Regions from separate parts of the Salinivibrio sp. HTSP genome, predicted to be linked through region 1. Evidence: riboswitches for the same ligand, from Rfam matches in the RefSeq annotation. Region 1 holds a riboswitch; the other holds the start of a gene.
The links. Region 1 has a riboswitch for thiamine pyrophosphate ahead of thiD (bifunctional hydroxymethylpyrimidine kinase/phosphomethylpyrimidine kinase). Riboswitches for the same ligand answer to the same signal wherever they lie in the genome.

Region 1 (10,418 bases):
AGATATTGCGTCAGCACACCTTGGTGTTTCAGCTCTACTCGTTGTTCAGAAGCCGTATGTCGCGTCGACTCGAAGATTCTATGTTGCTTAGCGAGCTGAACCAAAAAATGGCGCGGAATATCGAATGGCGCCGTTTTTCCAGTGATTTAATCCGGGAGCTACGAAAGCTGGCGGAAGGGAAGGTGACCGAATCTGTCTTTGCGGTGAACTTGTGGGGGTATCACTTAACGTTAACGCGCGAAGACGAAGAGAAAAAATACCCTGACTACCGCATAGACATAAAATGCAACGTGGACGAGGTGATCCGCTATTCGCGTGCCAAGATGTATAACGAGGGCAAACGTTCGCTAGCCCCCACCATGCCCAATCCATTGCGAAACGAGATCTTACCCAGCCAAGACCTTGATCAGCTTTCCGGGATCATTGATGGTGAGTTTGAACCGATCCAGCGCAAAGAGAAGAGCAGTGGCCGCTTGGGACGTCGTGTTAAACAACGTAAGCACTTGGTTGAGATTAATGCAGATGAACTGACCATTGTGCTCTCAAAGTATACCTCTGAGGAAGCGTTGCAACGCAGTATTACCGCGTTGTCGGCGATGACAGGGCATCCTTCATCCGTGATCACCGAAGAATGTCAGGGGTATTTAGAAAAGCTTGATTGGTTGCGCGTGGGTGAGCAAGTGGTCTCTTACGAAACACTCAGCCGCACCATCGAGTTTTACAATCAACAACAGCATGATAGACACCTTTCTATTGAAAAGTTGATATCTGGCCTAGCCGTGCGACGAAAAGTCTGTCAGCGCGTGTTTGAGGGCCATCTCGATGGGCAAGTGCTTAAGGCTCTGGATGATATTGCAATGGGCGGGTAGTGACCGATTTTGCAGGTTGTTGACAGGGTAATGACACAAGCTTCGATGATCGACGTAAACTACCTCTCGATACCTTTGTCCTATTGGGTGCTCTGATGGCACCATTTGGCGAATCACTTGCCGAGCGGGCTTTGCCCGCTTTTTTCTCCTTGCCTTCCTCATCCGCTTACCGAGTATCCATCTGTTAGGCTCCGTTGGCGATTCGCTTGGATTTTATTTGCCGCTTTACAGTGTAAACTACCTGCTTTATCCATCCTTTGTGTGAGTTTGTGAGACAGTCATGCCATTTTTATTGCCGTTAGCCGCGGTGCTCATCTGGGCGATTAATACGATTGTAAACAAGATGTCGGTGACTGTGATTGCACCTGGCGCGATGGCGTTCTATCGGTGGTTTTTTGCCATGTTAGTGTTAACGCCCTTTTGTCTGCCCACTGTATGGCGACACCGACGCGCCGTTGGCCGATTGGCGCCACGTTTAGCCGTGCTGGCATTACTCGGGATGGTGACCAATCAATCCGTCGCTTACTTTGCGGCACAAACGACCACGGCAACCAATATGGCGCTGATTATGTCGTTGGTACCAATGTTAAGTTTATTGATCAGTGTACCTACACTCGGGCAACCACTAACGACGCGGGCTGTAATAGGGGCCGTGTTATCCTTCGCTGGCTTGGTGTATATGCTAACGCTGGGCAAACCGCTTTCTCTTTTTCACGCTGGTGCGTCGGTGGGGGATGGGCTGATGCTGGTGTGTGCGTCCTCATATGCACTGTATTGCGTGCTTCTTAAGCGATGGACGATGGCACTGTCAAACTGGGTCTCAGTGTATGTACAAGCCTTGTTTGCGGTGATCATGTTGCTGCCGGTCTTGTGGATGGCGCCTAGTCCTACGATCCCCGCGGACGCTTACCCATTGGTGGGATTTGCCGCCTTGGGCGCTTCGGTGATTGCTCCAGCGGTTTGGCTACACGCTATCGCGCTCAATGGGGCGAGTCGAACGGCGATGTACATGAACCTTCTCCCCGTGATGACAGCGGCTATCGCCGTTGTTGTGCTAGGGGAAACACTCACTCAGTACCACTTGTTGGGCGGTGGATTGGTGATGCTGGGTGTGGCCATCTCACAGCAATCAAGACGTCGGTCTTGCGCGTAACCGTCTACACTCAATAAAAGTGGGTTGTTTGACGGAGGTCGCCAATGTGGTGGTTAATTGAGTTAAACTGGGTACCTTTGTGGGTCACACCGACAAACGGTCGCTGTGACGGGGCAGGGTCGTCACCTATTATCTGGTAAAGAGAGAACAGTAACCCGACATGGACGTGGATGTAACTAACCGCTTAGTCGTTACCTTGAGAGCCGCACGGCGAAACGAAGCCCGTTATTTTTGGCGCAATATTTATTACTCTCGTGCCTGGAAACAGTATGATGCGCCTTACACACCCATTGAACCGGTGTCGTTTTGGTCGTTTCGTTTTGGTCTTTTTCGCCGGTTCATCGTGGGTGACACGGCACAGGTGATTTGTGTGGATAACGAGCCAGTCGGTTATGTCACCCTTTACTGGGAAGACAAACGCACGCGTTGGTTGGAAGTGGGGATCACCATTTTCGATCCCACAGACTGGGGCAAAGGTATCGGCCGACGTGCACTGACGCAGTGGATTGACCAATTGTTTATTCGTCACCAAGTAAACCGAATCGGCTTAACGACCTGGTCAGGGAACACGGGGATGATGCGCTGTGCTAAAGCGCTAGGAATGCGTGAGGAGGGGCGCTTACGCGCCGTCCGTTACTATCAAGGTGAGTATTATGACTCACTCCGCTACGGCGTGTTGCGCGACGAGTGGTTGCAGCAAGCGGCGCCATTATGTCGAATGGGTACGTCATCCGCCGAAGCCATGGCAACCGTCGCCTCAACCATGCACCAAGACCATTCGCTGGTGTGATTTTGGCAGCAACCAATCTTCAAGTGCTGTCCGCGCAATCGGGCGAGAGAGCACATATCCTTGCAAGTAGTCACATTGGTGTTGGCGCAGCCAGCCTAGCTGCTGTTTGGTCTCGACGCCTTCTGCTACGACGGTTAAACCGACGGCATGTGCCATGGCAATCATTCCTCGACAAAGGGGTGCCGCTTTGCCGTTGGGCTGATCGATATCCATGATAAAACTGCGATCCATCTTAATCACGCTAAACGGATATTGGCGTAGTAAAGAGAGGGATGAATACCCGGTGCCAAAGTCATCGAGGTACAGTTTTATTCCCAGCGCGTGAAGCTGATGTAAGTTCTTCCCCACCGTTTCTGAATGCTCAAATAGGGCTGTTTCTGTCATTTCTAACCCCAGACACTGGGGCGCAAACTGGTGCCTGGCGATCAGTGAGGCGACGTCATCGGCAAAAGTGGCTGACTGACACTGCTTGGCCGACACATTCACCGTGATAGATGGACATTGGTTAGTGGGAAATCGGATATGCCAGCTATCAAGCACATCAGCGACTTGCTCGAGCACCCAGTCGCCAAGCTCAATGATATAACCGGTTTCTTCTGCGATTGGGATGAACTCTGCCGGTGAGATCGACCCCAGCGTCGGGTGTTGCCACCGGAGCAGCGCTTCTGCATGGCTGAGTGTTTCATGTTCACCATCAAAAATAGGTTGAAACATCAGGTGAAACTGCTGCTGTGCCAACCCTTTCTTTAAGTCTTGTTCAACAATAAAGCGTTGCTGGACTTTGGCAAGCATGGCCGGTTGGAAAATGGCCAGGCGATCACGGGTTTGCTTGGCGTGATACATGGCAATATCCGCCTGCTGAATGATATCCGTCACCGAGGCATTGGCCTTGTTCACCGAGGCAATGCCAATGCTGGCGGACAAGTTAATCATATGCTCGTCCACCTTGTAAGGTGCGCTGAGCGCCTGGAGCAGGTGCTTGGCTTTGGTTTGTGCCAATGCCAGTGAGCTGTCGGCTTTAAGCAAAATGATGAACTCGTCGCCACCAAAGCGAAACACGCGCTCGCCACTGACCGATTGTGTCAGGCGTTTGGCTACCTGTTTTAGAAGCGTATCTCCCGTCACATGACCGAGAGAGTCGTTAACCACTTTAAACCGATCGAGATCGATAAACAGCAAGGTAAAATGCTCGCTGTACTGGGCGCTCACTTGCTGGATTGCTCCCTCCAAGGCATTGTCGAGCGCAGCACGGTTTGCCAGCCCCGTCAGACTGTCGTGTTGTGCTTGGTGGGTGAGCTGGCGGGTCTGCTTGTTGACTAAGTGTTGTGCCAGTGACAGTCGGTTGGCGTAAGACCAAAAACTGGCCAGAACCGATAAGCCGAGTGACAATACCAATAGCCCGACCAGCACCCCGTAGAGCAGCCCGGTGTGCAAGCCGCGCAGATGGGTGAACCTGACCACTAACCCTTCTTCACTTCCCGCAATCGGAATAGTGATGTCGGGCGAGTGAGTATTTCGCCATGTTTGCAATGCTTGCGTTGAGTGCGTGGCAAACATTTGCTGGTGGCCAAAGGCTTCACGGGCGATTAGCCCCATATCGGGCGCGGGAGTGTCATCTTGCCAGAGTGTGGGTAGAAAGGTATCAAAATAAAGTGTGGTGGCGAGAAAACCGGCTAATTGGCCGTCTCGTGCGGTAATGGCTGCAAACCATCGCACCCCATGGCCTTGCTCGTCGTGAATTAATCGCGCGACGGGCTGGCGCTTAAAATAAGCCCGTTCCATGGTGACGGTATTCTCGCATTGCGCATCCGCGCGCCAACCTGAATACCCCTCTGCCGCAGCTTTGGGGGACAAGTAAAGCGCGGGAAAGGTATCACCCCGCATCACCCACTGGCAGGCATGGTTATTGAGCGGTGGAAAGGGATGATAATGCCCGTGTTGCGCGGCAAATTGTTTTAACTCAGCGCGATTGACTCGAGGTAGCCACATGACGCTATCAAGCCCAGAGCGCTTTTGGGTATGGTTATCGATAAAGGCATGGAATTTATCACGTGTCAGGCCGCCTTCTTGTTGCAGATACAACTGTGCCGATAATTGAAGCTCATAGAGTTGGGAAAAGGCTTTACTGAGTGTGTGACGTTGCTTTTCCACGTCGGTAGAAAATCGGCTTTGCTGACGCTGGTTTTCCAAGGTATAGACAGACCAACCGGCGATCAGCGCAATCATTACGACCGCCAGGTAACGCCATAGAGACTGTGAAGAAAAATAACGCATATAAAGAATACATCGAATCTCACTATCGAGAGAGACAGGGTAGAGCGGTTCGATGACAATCTATGCCTATTTGGTTTTCATTTTTATGACAGGTCGTGACTTCGCCTGCCCTGGAGTGTCAGAAAAATGACGGATTTTTATACAGGGTTAAGGTCGGTATCGATGAGTGCGAAGATATATAAATGTGAAAATGATCACGTTATGGTTAGGGGCTTGATTCGCCTCTGAAGTTTGTGGGCAAGCGGTGAGTTATGCAATTTTGTACCGGTGATTCGATACATTGTGCCTGCTGTTTTGGTAGGATGCTTTCTGGTTCTCTGCTAACTTTCAAAGACTCGTTGGATAGCAAGCCCGATCCACCGTTCCCTTTCCTTTCTGGCGATAACACACTGATTGTGGAGGCGTTCCATGAAAAAATTGGAGAATATCTCTGCGATATGCTTTGACTTAGACGGCACGATCGCAGACCCTTTTGATGATCTATACGACGCTGTCCTCGGCATGTTGAGAGGGTTTGATTTGCCGGAGGAAGAGCCCAGTGCGATTCGAGACTGGATTGGTGATGGCGCGGATTTATTGATCCATCGGGTGCTTACGCGACACATTGATGGGCGGGTTTCTACCACCGTACTGAACCAAGCCCGCGCGTTGTTCCTGTCCTCATACCTAGGCAAAAAACCGCCAAAAACTCGACTCTATCCAGGGGTACTTGCTTGTCTTGAAGGCCTCTCTCAACGTCAGTTCCCGATGATATGTACCACGGACATGCAAACGGCGCATGCCAATAGCCTACTCAAAGCGCTTGGGGTCAGCCACTTTTTTACCCGAATCTTAGGAACCGATGCAATCGCAGCCGGAAAGCCGGATCCCGATAGCATTTTTGAATCGGCGGCGATTTTAGCAGTGCCATCATCAGAATTGCTGGTGGTTGGTGATGCCGTGAATGATGTTCATGCGGCAAGAGCCGCGGGCTCGCCTGTCGTGTGTGTCGATTACGGCTATAATTACGGTACGGCAATCCAAAAAACGGGGCCAGACACCACCCTTGATACTTTGGCAGCCTTGCCCAATATTATTTCTAAGCCAAGCCGGCTTGAGGTGTCAGGGCATGTGTTGACTACGCCACCGGTATTGGCCGGCCCACTTTATGGTCGTGGATCACGGCCGGGAGGTGGAGCACAATTTCGCTAACACAGCCAGGAGGGAAGCGTGAAAAACGAACTCAATCCTACCCATCTACTGCGCGCGTTTGAGATAGTGACAGAGTATGGTGAAGAAATTGAAGATGGGCACCGCCTAGATGGCATCGACGCTTTCTCGGATTATGACGGCTATACCATTTATTTAGCGGGTAACGGGGTTCAGTTACGCGTGGGATTCCACAATACCTATGATCTTGACTATGAGCACGAAAACCTAAAAGAGCAGTTCCTGAAAAAGGTGGATGCGTTGGTCAAAAATTACAAAAAATAACCACGATAAAACCGAACGAGGTACGTGGTAGAGCGCCCCATCGATGGGGCGTTTTTTGTTTCTAGTGGGAAAATGAACGAGCAATCAACCTTGCGCTTTATCCGTAAGGTTTATATTCTGAGCGTGTTAGTCGGGGAGCAAGTAATTGCTGAGACTGCGAAAGCAGGACCCGTAGAACCTGATCCAGTTAGCACTGGCGGAGGGAACTGACACGTTCAGCATACGAAGTGGCCTATTCGGGCTCGCTTTGTCTCCTTCCGTCCCTGATGATTAAGGGGCCAATATGAACCTATCTCCACCTGTAATTCTTACCATCGCCGGCTCAGACAGCGGTGGCGGTGCCGGCATTCAAGCCGATATTAAAGCGATTTCAGCTACCGGCGGTTATGCGTGCTCGGTGATCACCGCATTAACCGCGCAAAACACCTGTGGCGTTGAGGCCGTCTCGGCGGTTGCTCCTGGTTTTGTCCGCGCCCAATTGGATGCGGTGTTGTACGATATGCCAGTGCGTGCAGTGAAAATCGGTATGCTCGCCAACCAAGCGATTATTCGCGAAGTAGCCGCCGTGTTGGCGCGGTCGCCACACTTACCGGTGATTTTAGATCCCGTGATGGTGGCTACCAGCGGTGATCCTTTGTTGGATGAGCACGCCATGACAGCGCTGATTGAGGAGCTGATCCCACGCGCAACCGTGCTCACCCCCAACTTGCCGGAGGCGGCGCGATTAACCGGTCAGCCTGTTCCTACCTCCATTGAGCAAATGCATGCGTTAGTCCCCGCCTTGCGTCGCCTCGGCTGCCCGTACGTGATGCTCAAAGGTGGCCATTTACATCACGTTCCTGAAAGCGTGGATGTATGGATTAGCCGAGATACGTGCCAAACCTTGAGCGCCCGTCGGGTTGAGACTGCAAATACGCACGGCACAGGCTGTTCACTGTCTGCAGCGATCGCCTCTTATTACGCGCAGGGAATGACGCCCATTGAAGCCGGGCGCGCGGCGAAACATTATCTCACCGACGCGTTAGCGCATAGCCAGCAGTTAAAGGTGGGAAGAGGCGCAGGGCCTGTTCATCATTTTTACGCTTACCCCGTTGAGGCGCGTCATCACGATGGACAAGAAGCCTCGGTCGAATAGACGGTTTTTCACCAATAGGGCACCTAAAGCGAGTTCGCCGCTCCTAAGGTGAAGCGGCGGACTGTTCGGGAAAGGCTAACAGCGGGTGTCGCGTGTGATGAATGGTACCCGAATTACGCCGCTGACCAATGCGGTAAACGCTCGGCTGCAATATAGAATACGCGATCGCCAGGGGCGACGTCTGTTGCAAGGTTGGGGTTAAGGGTAATGCCTTCACCTTTATCGAGACCAATTAATGTCGCATCGTATTCGTGCTTTAATTGGTTGAACAGAGTGCCCACATCCGTGGCGCTCGCATTGGTGGGATAGCGAGCGCAATACTGCGTCATCCCCTGTGCCGTGCTTAACAGCTCGTGATGCAACTGGCTGGAACCCGGATCCACGGCAGCTTTCGCTAGCATTTCCACCGACACAGATGGCACACACTCGGCGTGTGGATAGTGCTGTTTTAATATTTGGCTGAGTGCATCATCTTGAAAGTAGGCGAGCAGATGCGCTGAGGGGTTTTTGTGCGCGCAAAACAAGGCCGCTGACAGGGTAATATCGTCTTCGGGGTTATCGATAATAATGCTCGCGGCACTATCAATACCCGCACGGGCAATGCCCTCGGCATCGGTAAAGCTGGTGACGCGCACAAATTCCACCTCGCCAGGGAGCGGGTTTTCCATTTCGGGACGCACACAAAGCACAATAGGACGATCGCCATGCACACCGCTTTGTAGTAGGCGAATAAGCTGGATAGTGCGTTGACCATTCCACCCTAACACCAGAATATGATTTTTCACTGTAAGACTCCGTTTTCCTTGTAATCCACGTCGCCAATAATCGACCAACGCACTGGTTACATGGCCAATTACAACGGCAAATAACCCCAGCCCGCCGGGAATAATCCAAAAGGCGGTAATCCACTGTCCTGCTTCTGTCGCTGGCGAATAGTCGCCATAGCCAACGGTGGACGCGGTGACCATTAAGTAATAAATATAGCGACCGAGTGACTGGGTCATCTCGGTTTCGCCCGCCCAGTACAAAAGCAGCCAGCCGATGATGCCGTAAGCAAGGACCACCAAGCCCAAAATACGCCCATTTAAATGGGCGAAGTGACTGATAATCCAACGTTTAAAAAGCAACCAAAAGGTCATAATGTTTCGCTCATTCGCCGCAGAGACGTCAGTATGGCGGGAATTTTTATCGGTTTACAGTGTAAATCAAATGATTGGCGTAAAATGGATCACATTTCTCTCCGTTTATCATACAAAGCCAATATTAAGCGTTAAAATATTATAAAAAGCTTAATTAGGAGCTAGCGTGTTTATATCCCGTCGTCAACTTGAACAAGAACAGCAAAAACAAGTCGCTCTACAGCAAAAAATTGAGCAGATTAATCAGACCATCGACGCGCTGAATGCAGAGAAAGCTGCATTGCAGGAAGAGCTAGACACCGCAGAGAAAAAACGACAAACGGGAAAAGCGATTGATGCCAACTTATGCCATTTTGGTGATTCTATCAATGCGACCCAATCCTCTCTGGCTACCCTAGCGGACACCATTAACGGTGAAAAAGAACGGGTAACGGACGTGAGCCATCAGGCGTCGTCGTGTGCCGAGCAAGTTAATGATCTTGCGCGTCACGTGCAATCCTTATCCGCGCAATGTCAGCAATCGTCAGAGGCGATTCGCTCGCTCGATCAGCATGCACAAGAGGTAAGCGGTATTGTGAACTTGATTCGCGATGTCGCCGATCAAACCAATCTCTTGGCATTAAACGCGGCGATTGAAGCGGCACGTGCCGGCGAGCAAGGTCGAGGGTTTGCGGTCGTCGCCGATGAAGTGCGTAGCTTGGCGGAACGCACAGCCAGTGCCACGCAAGATATTACCCAGCTGGTCGAGAAGATTCGCGCTGGGAGTGGGCATGCTTGCACACTTACCGATCAGCTTGCCAGTGACGCGATCGAATATAGCGAGCAAGGCCAACAGGTGGCCGATGCGATGGCCACGCAGAGTGAGCAAGCACAGCATAGCCGTACCACCATTAAAGCGGCTGCGCTGCGTGCTTTTTGTGAACTGGCGAAACTTGACCATATTAGCTTTAAATTTGCGATATATCGCGTGGTGCTGGGTGAAGACAGCATGGTGGCAGCAGATGTCACCGATCACACCCAATGCCGCCTCGGGCAGTGGTATGAGCATGGTGAAGGTCAGCAATATTTTGCGCAGTTACAAACGTTTAAAGCCATAGCCGCACCTCATGAGAAAGTGCATACTCATGCTAAAGCGGCACTGGAGGCATACCATCATCAACAACCCGAGCAAATGGTGAGTGAGTTACAACACATGGAGTCGGCAAGCATGATGGTCATCGATAAGCTTGAGTACCTCGCGATTGAAGGCAGCGAAGAGGTGGCGTAACACCGGGATGTTAAATCGGCGAGCGCATGGTAATCTCACGCTAAACCAAGGACAAATGGCCGAAGGAGGCTGAAGTTATCATGACGTCGATTGCATTACTCGATGGCGGCCTAGGACAGGAAATTTATCAACGTGGTCCGGATGTGAGCTCGAAGCTTTGGTCGGTCGCGGTGATGTTAAAACATGCCAACATTGTCAAAGACGTGCATAAAGATTTTATTCGCGCCGGCGCAAAAACGCATACCCTGAATACCTACCCAGCGACGCCCACGCGCCTCGCCAAAGCCGGCCTGAGCGATAAAATAGACACTATTTATC
Region 2 (10,418 bases), on a different contig from region 1:
GGCGAACGTCGATACCGATGCGATCATTCCCAAACAGTTTTTGCAAAAAGTCACCCGTACTGGCTTTGGTCAGCACCTGTTTCACGATTGGCGCTTTTTAGACGATGCGGGCAAGCAACCGAACCCCGAGTTTGTGCTTAACCAAGCGCGCTACCAAGAGGCAAGCGTGCTACTCACCCGCGAGAATTTTGGCTGTGGCTCGTCACGCGAACATGCCCCCTGGGCGCTGGATGATTACGGCTTTAAAGTGATTATCGCCCCCAGTTTTGCCGATATTTTCTATGGCAACTGTATCAACAACCAAATGGTACCGGTGACCCTTGAAGAAGCCCAAATCGATGCTTTATTTGCGTATGTAGCCGAAAATGAAGGCGCGACGGTAACCCTGGATTTGCCCGCCCAAACCATTCGAGCCGGTGAGCACTGCTTTAGCTTCCAAATGGATGATTTTCGTCGTCATTGCCTGTTGGAAGGCTTAGATAGCATTGGCCTAACCCTACAGCACGATGCTGAGATCTCGCGCTTTGAGCAGCGCATCCCGGACTTTTTGTCATAAATCCCCGCTTTAGCCCACTCCACCAATAAGCGCGATCCTCGCCGCGCTTATTGGTCAAGCCCCACTTTTTTCCATTCACCATGAAACCAACAACGCATTTGCTTGGTCTAGTCTGAAAAGAAGGCTTGCTGAAAATAAGGACGGGCAATGCAAAAACGTTTGATACTTCTATTCTGTTTGGTTTTTCCGCTGTTTAGCCAAGCGGCCCCCAAAGCAGAGTATTGGGCGATGTGGGATGCCCATAACCCTGACAGCCAGGCAACCTTCACTCATCACACTTGGCAAGTATTGCTCGATAAGTATTTGCAGCCTCAGGGGCAGCACACCTTATTTAACTATGCGGCGGTCACCGACGCTGACAAGAAAGCCCTCGATCATTATATCCGCATGCTCACCGCGCGCGACCCGCGTACCCTGACCAAAAACGAGCAATACGCGTATTGGGTCAACCTTTACAATGCGGTCACGGTGACGCTGATTTTGGAGGCCTATCCGGTCAGTTCCATCACCAAACTCGGTGGGCTATTTAGCTTTGGACCTTGGGATGATGAGGTGGTCACGGTGGCAGGTGAACCCCTTACCTTGAATGATATTGAGCACCGCATTCTGCGCCCACTATGGCAAGATCCGCGTACCCACTATGCGGTTAACTGTGCCAGTTTGGGTTGTCCAAACCTGCAACCTAAGGCCTTCCAAGCAAACGCGCTTGAGGCACAGCTCGAACAAGCGGCCTATGGTTTTATTAATAGCGACAAAGGGGTAAGTCAGCAAGGCGATCAATGGCAGCTTTCTTCTATCTATGAGTGGTTTGAGGCTGATTTTGGTGGCGATAAGCAAGGCGTGATCGCTCACATAAACCAGTATCGCGATATTCCATTGCCACAAGAGGCAACATTGGAACACGACTACAACTGGGACCTTAACCAACTCGCTGACTAAAAGGCTTGGTTAACCCTAAGCCAATCAGTACAATGGCTTGGTACTCATTGGGGAGCCTCATGGCTGAGATTGCGCACTGCGCTAGACCCATCGAACCTGATCCAGCTAACACTGGCGTAGGGATTGAGACTTGATGTTGCCATCAACTTGCCTCAACACCCACGCCCAACTTAGGAGCGTGCTGTGAAAGTTTTTACCTCTGTTCTCACTCTGATTTCTCTGTCGCTGTTATCACTCAGTGCCCGCGCCGCGGACCCACTCACCGTGTATACCTATGACTCCTTTATCGCCGAATGGGGCGCAGGGCCCAAAATCAAAGCCGAATTTGAAAAACAGTGCGATTGCCAACTGGAATTCGTGTCTCTCGATGATGGCGCCGCTTTGCTCAATCGTTTACGCATTGAAGGGGAAACCACCCAAGCCGATATCGTGCTGGGTATGGATACCAATTTAATGAAAGAAGCCGAGCGCAGCGGCATTGTTGCTGAGCATGCAGTCAATACTGAGCGCCTGCAAGTGCCTGGCGGGTGGGACAACAACTACTTTATCCCTTACGATTACGGCTATTTTGCCTTTGTGTACGACACTACCCGCTTGCTCGACCCGCCCAAAAGCCTCAAAGCCTTGATTGAAGAGCGCGACGATATCAGTGTGATTTACCAAGATCCGCGCGTATCAACGGTAGGCCAAGGCTTAATGCTCTGGATCCAAAAAGTGTATGGCGATGACAACCAACAAGCATGGCGCGAACTGGCTGATAACACCATTACCGTGACCAAAGGCTGGACCGAGGCCTATAATATGTTTCTTAACAAAGAAGCCGACATGGTGCTTTCTTACACCACTTCACCGGCCTATCACCGGGTTGCCGATGAGGACGACCGCTTTGCCGCTGCCATGTTTGAAGAAGGCCACTACATGCAAATCGAAGTGGTGGCAAAATCAGCCTACACGGATCAACCGGAACGTGCAGACGCGTTTTTACAATTTATGCTCAGTGATGCAGCTCAGTCTGTGCTCCCAACCACGCAGTGGATGTATCCGGTAACCGATGTCAACCTGCCTGATGCCTTCTACACTTTAGACAAGCCGGAGGAAAGCCTGCTGTATCAGCCTGATGAAGTGATGGGCAATCGCCAGCAATGGGTGCGTGACTGGCAAACCGCGCTGGTTGAATAGCCAAGATGCTCAACCCTTCTCGAACCTGGCCGGGCAGTATGGCGGCCAGCTTAGTCGTGGTTTTGATTGGCAGCGCACTCTGGGCGCTGTTCTCTCACAGCCACGACCTAGTGCTCACCGCGTTGTGGCAAGATACCTACCTGCGCCATGTCACCTACTTTAGCTTTAAGCAGGCGACCTTATCTGTGGTGCTCAGCGTTGGGCTTGCGATACCCGTCGCCCACGCCCTGTATCGCCGGCAGTTTCCAGCCAAGGCATGGCTGCTTAAGCTATTCGCCATGACCTTGGTGCTACCGGTATTGGTGGGCGTATTTGGACTGGTTGCCATCTATGGCCGCAGCGGCTGGATTGCGCAAGCCTTCGCGCACATTGATGCGTCGATGCCATTTTCTATTTATGGTTTAAGTGGCATTTTGCTCGCGCATGTGTTTTTTAATCTGCCATTTTCCGCCCAACTCATGGTGCAAGCGTTAGAGGGGATCCCCGCTGATCAACGTCGTCTTGCTACCCAGCTAGGGCTGAAAGGCTGGCAGCGCTTTAAGCATTTAGAATGGCCGTATTTACGCCAAAGCTTGCCTCATATCGTCGGGCTGGTGTTTATGTTGTGCTTTACCAGCTTCGCCACCGTGATGGCACTGGGTGGCGGACCTAAAGCCACCACGATAGAGCTAGCCATTTACCAAGCCATTCATTTTGATTTCGATTTACAAACGGGTGCTGTCCTTGCGCTTTGGCAAATGCTCTTGTGTGGCGCCATCGCATTTACCGTGCAAACCTTGACGCGCCCGCTGCCGAGTACACCCAGTGAAGTGCTGCCTCTTCCCGCCTCTTTGGATAGCCGTGCCGCCAAATGCTGGGACAGTCTATGGATTGGCCTCGTTTTGATACTGGTGTTACCGCCACTGGGCGTGGTGATTGCACGTGGGCTCAACCCCAGCGCATTAGCGGTACTCGGCGATGGCGCACTGTGGCAGGCAACACTGCACTCCCTCGCCATTGCCTCAGGGGCAACCAGCTTTGCCTTTGTGCTTGCAGCCGCAGTGATCCTCGCTAGCCGCCACTGGCGCTTACATGGACGCAAAAAACAGGCGGATGGGATAGAAACGCTAGGAGCCATTATCCTGGTGGTCCCGAGCATCGTGCTCAGTACCGGGCTTTTTTTGCTGTTTCGCCAGTTTAGCGACGTATTCAGTTTAGCGCTGTGGCTAGTGATGGCGGTGAACGCCCTGATGGCGCTGCCTTATCTCATAAAAGTATTAAGTGCTCCCGCGTTTCAGGTTGCCCAGTCTTACCATAATCTGTGCGCCACCTTAGGCGTAAGAGGCATCACGCGTTTACGTCTGATTGAGTGGGACTGTTTACGTGCACCGATTGCACGCGGTGTCGCGGTCAGTTTTGTGTTATCGATGGGCGATCTTAGTGCGATAGCCCTATTTGGCAGCCAAAACTTTCAAACCCTGCCCCTGTATTTATTTCGCTTAATGGGCAGTTACCAAATGGAAGCCGGTGCTGCTGCAGCGATGCTGTTACTGCTCACCAGCTTGGGATGTTATGCCCTGCTTACGCGCCTTATCCAATGGAGACACGCATGTTAACGCTTTCCAATGTCCATTACCGTTACCAGCAAGATTGGATGATCTTTGATGCCAAGATAGCGCCGGGGGAGATTGTGGCTGTGCTCGGCCCAAGCGGGGCGGGAAAGAGCACCTTGTTATCCTTGATTGCCGGGCTGATCGCGCCAGATAGTGGCGAGATCACCATTGATGGCAAGCCCGTCACCACGACGCCCGCCCACCAGCGGCCATTGTCTATCTTGTTTCAAGAGCACAACGTCTTTACTCACTTGTCGGTATTCGACAATATGGCCATTGGCTTGTCACCATCACTGAAACTCACCGCTTCCCAGCGTGACAGCATTCACCAGGCGGCCCACGCCGTGGGTTTAAATGACTATCTGCCACGTCTGCCCGGTCAACTATCAGGCGGCCAACGCCAACGCATCGCCTTGGGTAGAAGCATCGCACGTAACCAGCCTTTATTGCTGCTCGATGAGCCCTTTTCAGCGCTCGACCCTGCGCTAAAAAAGGATATGCTGGCATTGGTCAAGCGTACCGCCCAAGCACAAGGCACGACGGTGGTGATGGTCACTCACCATCCCGAAGATGCCCAAGCCATTGCCTCTCAATTTCTTTATCTCGATGAGGGACAAGTTCGTCTTCATCGTCCGATTGAGGCGCTCAATCATCCGCCAGAAATGATGCAAGCTTACATGGGCACCGCTGACGATTCGTTTTGGGTGGCATCCCCCTGATAGGCTTCTATACTAAGGAAAACACGGTAGATTCCAAGGAGGCGTCCTGTGGCCGCCAGCAGTATCCAGATTCTCGACTCGATCGTCGACTTTACCGCTAAAACGGAAGTCGACGCGATTACTAAGAGCTTGCTGACCTCGATTACCGAGCTTACTCCGGTAGGCGAAGTCGTACTGCTTGATTACTGCGATGATATGCAGCCTGCCTTTACCGTACTCGGCACCAACGACAACAGTGCGTTTCAGCAAGAGAATATCCATCAAATTGACGCACTTTTGGCAGAGTGCCTTGCGTCCCAAGCGGTTATTCAACACCACACTCATGATCATGTATTGATTGCCGTTCCCATCTATTATGAGAAAGAAGATGGGGTCAGCAGTATTTTGTGCGGCCGCGCCAAAAGCCTTAGCCAGGATCAACGTGCTTTGGTGGCCGGACTCACGCGCATTTATGAGAACTACCAGCAGATTATTATGGCGAGCGAACGTGACAGCTTTACCAGCTTATTTAATCGTAAAGTCTTATCTAAAAAGCTGGATCTGATATGTGATCGCTTAGCGCAAAGCGAGGCGACGCCAGACAGTGACGCTGACAGCGCTCTCTCACCTTGGGTGTGCATTTTCGATGTCGACCACTTTAAGCAGGTCAATGACAATTTTGGTCATGTGTTTGGTGACGAGGTCATCTTGTTACTGGCTTCACTAATGCGCCAGAGCTTCTCTTCACAAGACACCTTGTTCCGGTATGGCGGCGATGAATTTGTAGTGCTATTTCAGCCCTGCTCGCGGGCCATGGCCGAACAAAAGGCCAATGCCTTTATTGCCAATGTCAACGCGCGAGACTTTGGTGCCGCCCAAACCGTGACCATTTCCATGGGCGCGACACGGATTGAACATGGACAGCTGAGCACCAGCGTCATCTTAGGCTATGCCGATCAGGCGCTTTATCACGCCAAACAAAATGGCCGTAACCAAGTCGCTTTTTATGATGATTTACTGCAGTCTGGGGTGGTCAAAACCTTTGTCGCCGAGGACGATGTTGAATTGTTTTAGGCAATGGATGAAGGTGGCGGCCTGATAACCGCCACCTGATATCAGCTATAGATTCTCTTCGGCAAACTCAGCCAAGCGACTGCGCACCACGCCATTGAGGTACACACACGCACTGCCTTCAAAGTTTTTAAACCGCTCAACAATATAGGTCAGCCCAGATGTCACTGGGGTCAAATACGAAGAATCGATTTGCGCCAAGTTCCCCGAGCACACCAACTTGGTCCCCTCCCCACACCGAGTAATAATGGTTTTAAGCTGAGAGGCGGTGAGGTTTTGGCACTCATCCAAAATCACGAACGCGTTTTGAATCGAGCGGCCACGCATAAAGTTAATCGATTTAAACTGCAGATTCGCTTTCTCCATAATGTAACGCATCGAGCCATCGGTGCACTCATCGTGCATGTGCAAGGCTTCTAGCGTATCGGTCACGGCTCCTAGCCAAGGCAACATTTTCTCTTCTTCGGAGCCCGGCAAAAAGCCAATTGACTCGCCAATATCTGGGGTATTGCGGGTTACGATGATTTTATCGTACATCCCTTTTTCTACCACCTGCTCCAGCGCGGCGGCCATCGCCAGAATGGTTTTACCACAACCTGCCGGACCGGTGAGGATCGCCAAGTCGATACTCGGATCGAGCAACGCATCCATCGCCATCCCTTGGTAGATATTTTTCGGTTTCACATCCCACGCAGCGCGATGCATCAATCGCTCTCGGCTCAGATCTTTAATCACCGCTTTATCGCCATCAATGGCTTGCACACGCGCGGCAAAATCGTCACTGTCATCTAACAGGTATTGGTTAACAAACGGCGTATCGAGAAGCTCTGACGGCAACGTATGTAGGGTCTCTGTGCCATAGGCTTGACTATTACATTCTCCCACTTTATCCCAAAAGCTGCCTGCAAATTGATGGAAGCCTTTGGTTAGCAATCGCACATCATCAATCAGCTGATCGGTGCGGTAGTCCTCCACATACATCACTCCCGCCCCTTTGGCGCGCAGGCGCATATTGATGTCTTTGGTCACCAATACCACTTTGCGGGGTGAGCGCTTAGTTTGCAGATACAACACCGCATTGAGTATGCGGTTATCACCCGCTTTATCGGCAAAGGCATGGACGGTTTCTTTGATCTCAAAATCAGCGAGGATCGACACCGTCCCTGTCGCATCGCCTTTGCCAACGGCAATGCCCTCGCCAATTTCGTCAGGAGTGGCCTCTTTAAAAATATCTTCCAGCGCACGGATCGCCACACGCGCATCCCGTGAAACATCGCGTTTGCTATCTTTAATCCGGTCAAGTTCTTCGAGGACGGTCATGGGGATCACGACATCGTGTTCTTGGAAAGAGTAAATCGAGAAAGGCTCGTGGAGGAGAATATTAGTATCAAGTACAAACAGCTTCCGGTCGGCGTCGCCCATAGGCACCTCCTGTGTCGGCAGTTCACTGTCGGTGACAGCGCTTAAAATAAGCGTAGACCTGGCCGTTGGGATGCGCCCAACTTGTTTTACTGCGCCAGCTCACGCTTTTATCTTTGCCGTCACTTGATGACGTTTGTATGTCAATCTACCTCTTTGCCACTATTGATTGAGTTTCATCGTGACCCTCCTCACAAGTTCGAGTACTATTGGCGGCCAATTTTTTCAGTGCCACACTGAATAGCAGAGTATTTAAACGGTGCCGTCGTCAACGGCGCCGCGTCTTTCGACAATCGAGTTAATTCAGAGGTTTTCCCTTATGTCATTTGCGCTTGGACAACGTTGGATCAGTGATACGGAGCATGATCTTGGACTCGGCACCGTGGTGTCCGTTGATGGCCGTACCGTGACCCTAATGTTTCCTGCTAGTGATGAAACACGGCTGTACGCCAGCCATGATGCGCCCGTGACCCGGGTGATGTTCAACCCCGGCGATGAGGTAGAAAGTCACGAGGGCTGGACCATGACCGTCTCGCGCATTGAAGAAAACGATGGGGTGTTGACCTATTACGGCCAGCGTACCGACACAGGGGAAGATGAGGTCGCACTGCGTGAGATCTTACTCAGCCACCAAATTCGCTTCAACAAGCCGCAAGACAAACTGTTTGCTGGCCAGCTCGATCGTATGGACCGTTTTGCCCTGCGTTATCGCGCGCTGACCAATCAGCACCAGCAACTGCGCAGCCCATTACGCGGTTTAACCGGCATGCGTGCTGGCCTGATCCCCCATCAGCTTTACATTGCCCATGAAGTCGGTCGTCGTCATGCACCGCGCGTACTGCTCGCCGATGAAGTGGGGTTGGGGAAAACCATTGAGGCAGGGATGATCATCCACCAGCAAGTGCTAGCGGGTCGCGCGGAACGTGTACTGATTGTGGTGCCCGAAACCTTACAGCATCAATGGCTGGTGGAGATGATGCGCCGCTTTAATCTGCATTTCTCGATTTTCGATGAAGAGCGCTGTGTGGAGGCTTTCGCCGACGCCCCCAACCCCTTTGATACCCAACAATTGGTGTTGTGCTCACTGGAGTTTCTGCGCAAAAACCGCCGCCGGGTGGAACAAGTGTGTGATACCCATTGGGATTTATTGGTGGTCGACGAAGCCCATCACCTCACGTGGGCACCTGATGCGCCGAGCCGCGAATATCAAATTATTGAAAGCATCGCTGAGCACACCCCTGGCGTATTGCTGCTCACCGCGACACCAGAGCAATTGGGCCAGCAAAGCCATTTTGCCCGCTTGCGCCTGCTCGACCCCGATCGCTTCTATGATTACGACGCCTTTGTTGAAGAAGCCCAACAATACGCGCCCGTGGCTGAGGCGGTGGAAGCGCTGCTGGACGATACGCCACTGACCGACGCGGCACAAGCTGGGATACGTCAGCTATTGCAACACGAAGATCTGTCAGCACGTTTGGCCCAAGTGCACAGTGACGACGCAGAAGAAAACGCCCAGGCGCGCCAACAGCTGATTGATGATCTGATGGATCGCCACGGCACTGGACGCGTCTTGTTCCGTAACACCCGAGCGGCCATTAGCGGCTTCCCCAGCCGCCGCCTGCATATGCATCCACTCGCGCTACCCAGTCAATACCAAACCGCCATGCGGGTCGCCGGCATGATGGGCAGCACAGGTTCGAGTGAACAAAAGGCGGTACAAAACCTATACCCAGAAGATATCTATCAACAGTTTGAAGGGGATAGCGCGAGCTGGTGGTGCTTTGATCCACGTATTGATTGGCTGTTGGATTACCTAAAAGCCCACCGCAGCGAGAAGGTGCTGATTATTTGCTCGCGGGCGCAAACCGCACTGACCCTAGAGCAAGCGCTGCGTGAGCGCGAAGGTATTCGCGGGACTGTATTCCATGAAGGGATGTCGATTGTTGAGCGTGACAAAGCCGCGGCTTACTTTGCCCAAGAAGAGGGGGGCGCGCAGGTCTTGATCTGCTCGGAAATTGGATCGGAGGGGCGCAACTTCCAATTCGCCCATCAGCTAGTGATGTTCGACTTACCGATGAACCCCGATTTACTTGAGCAGCGTATCGGCCGTCTTGACCGTATTGGCCAGACGCAAGATATTGCCATTCATGTGCCGTATCTTGAAGGTACCGCTCAGACCATTTTGGCGCGCTGGTATCACGAAGGCTTAGACGCGTTTGAAGATACCTGCCCCACCGGCCGCGCGGTGTTTGAGCAATATGGCGAGACCTTGTTAACGCTGCTCGCGGCCAATCAACAGGATGACGCGCTGTCGGCGCTGATCAGTGACAGTGCAGTAATGAATCAGCGCTTAAAAGCAGAAATGGAAGAAGGCCGAGATAAGCTCCTCGAAATGCACTCCCACGGTGGGGAAGCCGCTAACCAACTGGCAAACACCATTGCCGAGCAGGATGGCGACACTAACTTGGTCACTTTCACCTTGGGGCTGTTTGATACCATCGGTGTTAACCAAGATGACAAAGGCGAGAATGCCTTGGTGGTCAAACCGTCTGAACACATGATGGTACCCAGCTATCCAGGACTGCCTGCCGATGGCTGCACCATTACCTTTGACCGCGATACCGCATTGAGTCGCGAAGATGTTCAGTTTGTATCTTGGGAGCACCCGATTGTTCGAGGCGGCATTGATTTGCTGCTGAGCGAAAACATCGGCACTACCGCGGTATCACTGCTCAAAAACAAGTCACTGCCGGTAGGCACGCTGTTTGTCGAGCTTATCTACACCATTGACGCCCAGGCGCCGAAATCGAGCGGTATCCACCGCTTTTTACCGCAAACGCCCGTGCGATTGCTGCTTGATGCCAACGGCAATGATCTGTCCACCAATGTCGAGTTCGAAAGCTTCCATCGCCAGCTCAGTCCGGTAAATCGCCACCTCGGCAGTAAAATGGTTAACTCGGTACA

Region 2: another riboswitch for thiamine pyrophosphate. It lies ahead of thiB (thiamine ABC transporter substrate binding subunit); the one in region 1 lies ahead of thiD (bifunctional hydroxymethylpyrimidine kinase/phosphomethylpyrimidine kinase).

Annotation. Positions count from the first base shown of each region.
Region 1 covers NZ_PXUD01000025.1:5,345-15,762, forward strand. Annotated here, with positions in the region: gene C7A19_RS04850 (replication initiator protein RctB domain-containing protein) at 1-869, shown strand, start outside; gene C7A19_RS04855 (DMT family transporter) at 1,150-2,022, shown strand; gene C7A19_RS04860 (GNAT family protein) at 2,183-2,812, shown strand; gene C7A19_RS04865 (bifunctional diguanylate cyclase/phosphodiesterase) at 2,780-5,086, opposite strand; gene C7A19_RS04870 (HAD-IA family hydrolase) at 5,495-6,277, shown strand; gene C7A19_RS04875 (DUF3081 domain-containing protein) at 6,296-6,559, shown strand; TPP riboswitch at 6,681-6,781, shown strand; gene thiD (bifunctional hydroxymethylpyrimidine kinase/phosphomethylpyrimidine kinase) at 6,843-7,694, shown strand; gene C7A19_RS04885 (potassium channel family protein) at 7,808-8,833, opposite strand; gene C7A19_RS15840 (methyl-accepting chemotaxis protein) at 9,000-10,100, shown strand; gene C7A19_RS04895 (homocysteine S-methyltransferase family protein) at 10,181-10,418, shown strand, end outside.
Region 2 covers NZ_PXUD01000010.1:58,357-68,774, forward strand. Annotated here, with positions in the region: gene leuD (3-isopropylmalate dehydratase small subunit) at 1-556, shown strand, start outside; gene C7A19_RS01940 (DUF547 domain-containing protein) at 704-1,495, shown strand; TPP riboswitch at 1,534-1,635, shown strand; gene thiB (thiamine ABC transporter substrate binding subunit) at 1,679-2,674, shown strand; gene thiP (thiamine/thiamine pyrophosphate ABC transporter permease) at 2,680-4,269, shown strand; gene thiQ (thiamine ABC transporter ATP-binding protein) at 4,263-4,985, shown strand; gene C7A19_RS01960 (GGDEF domain-containing protein) at 5,034-6,038, shown strand; gene C7A19_RS01965 (PhoH family protein) at 6,084-7,457, opposite strand; gene rapA (RNA polymerase-associated protein RapA) at 7,774-10,418, shown strand, end outside.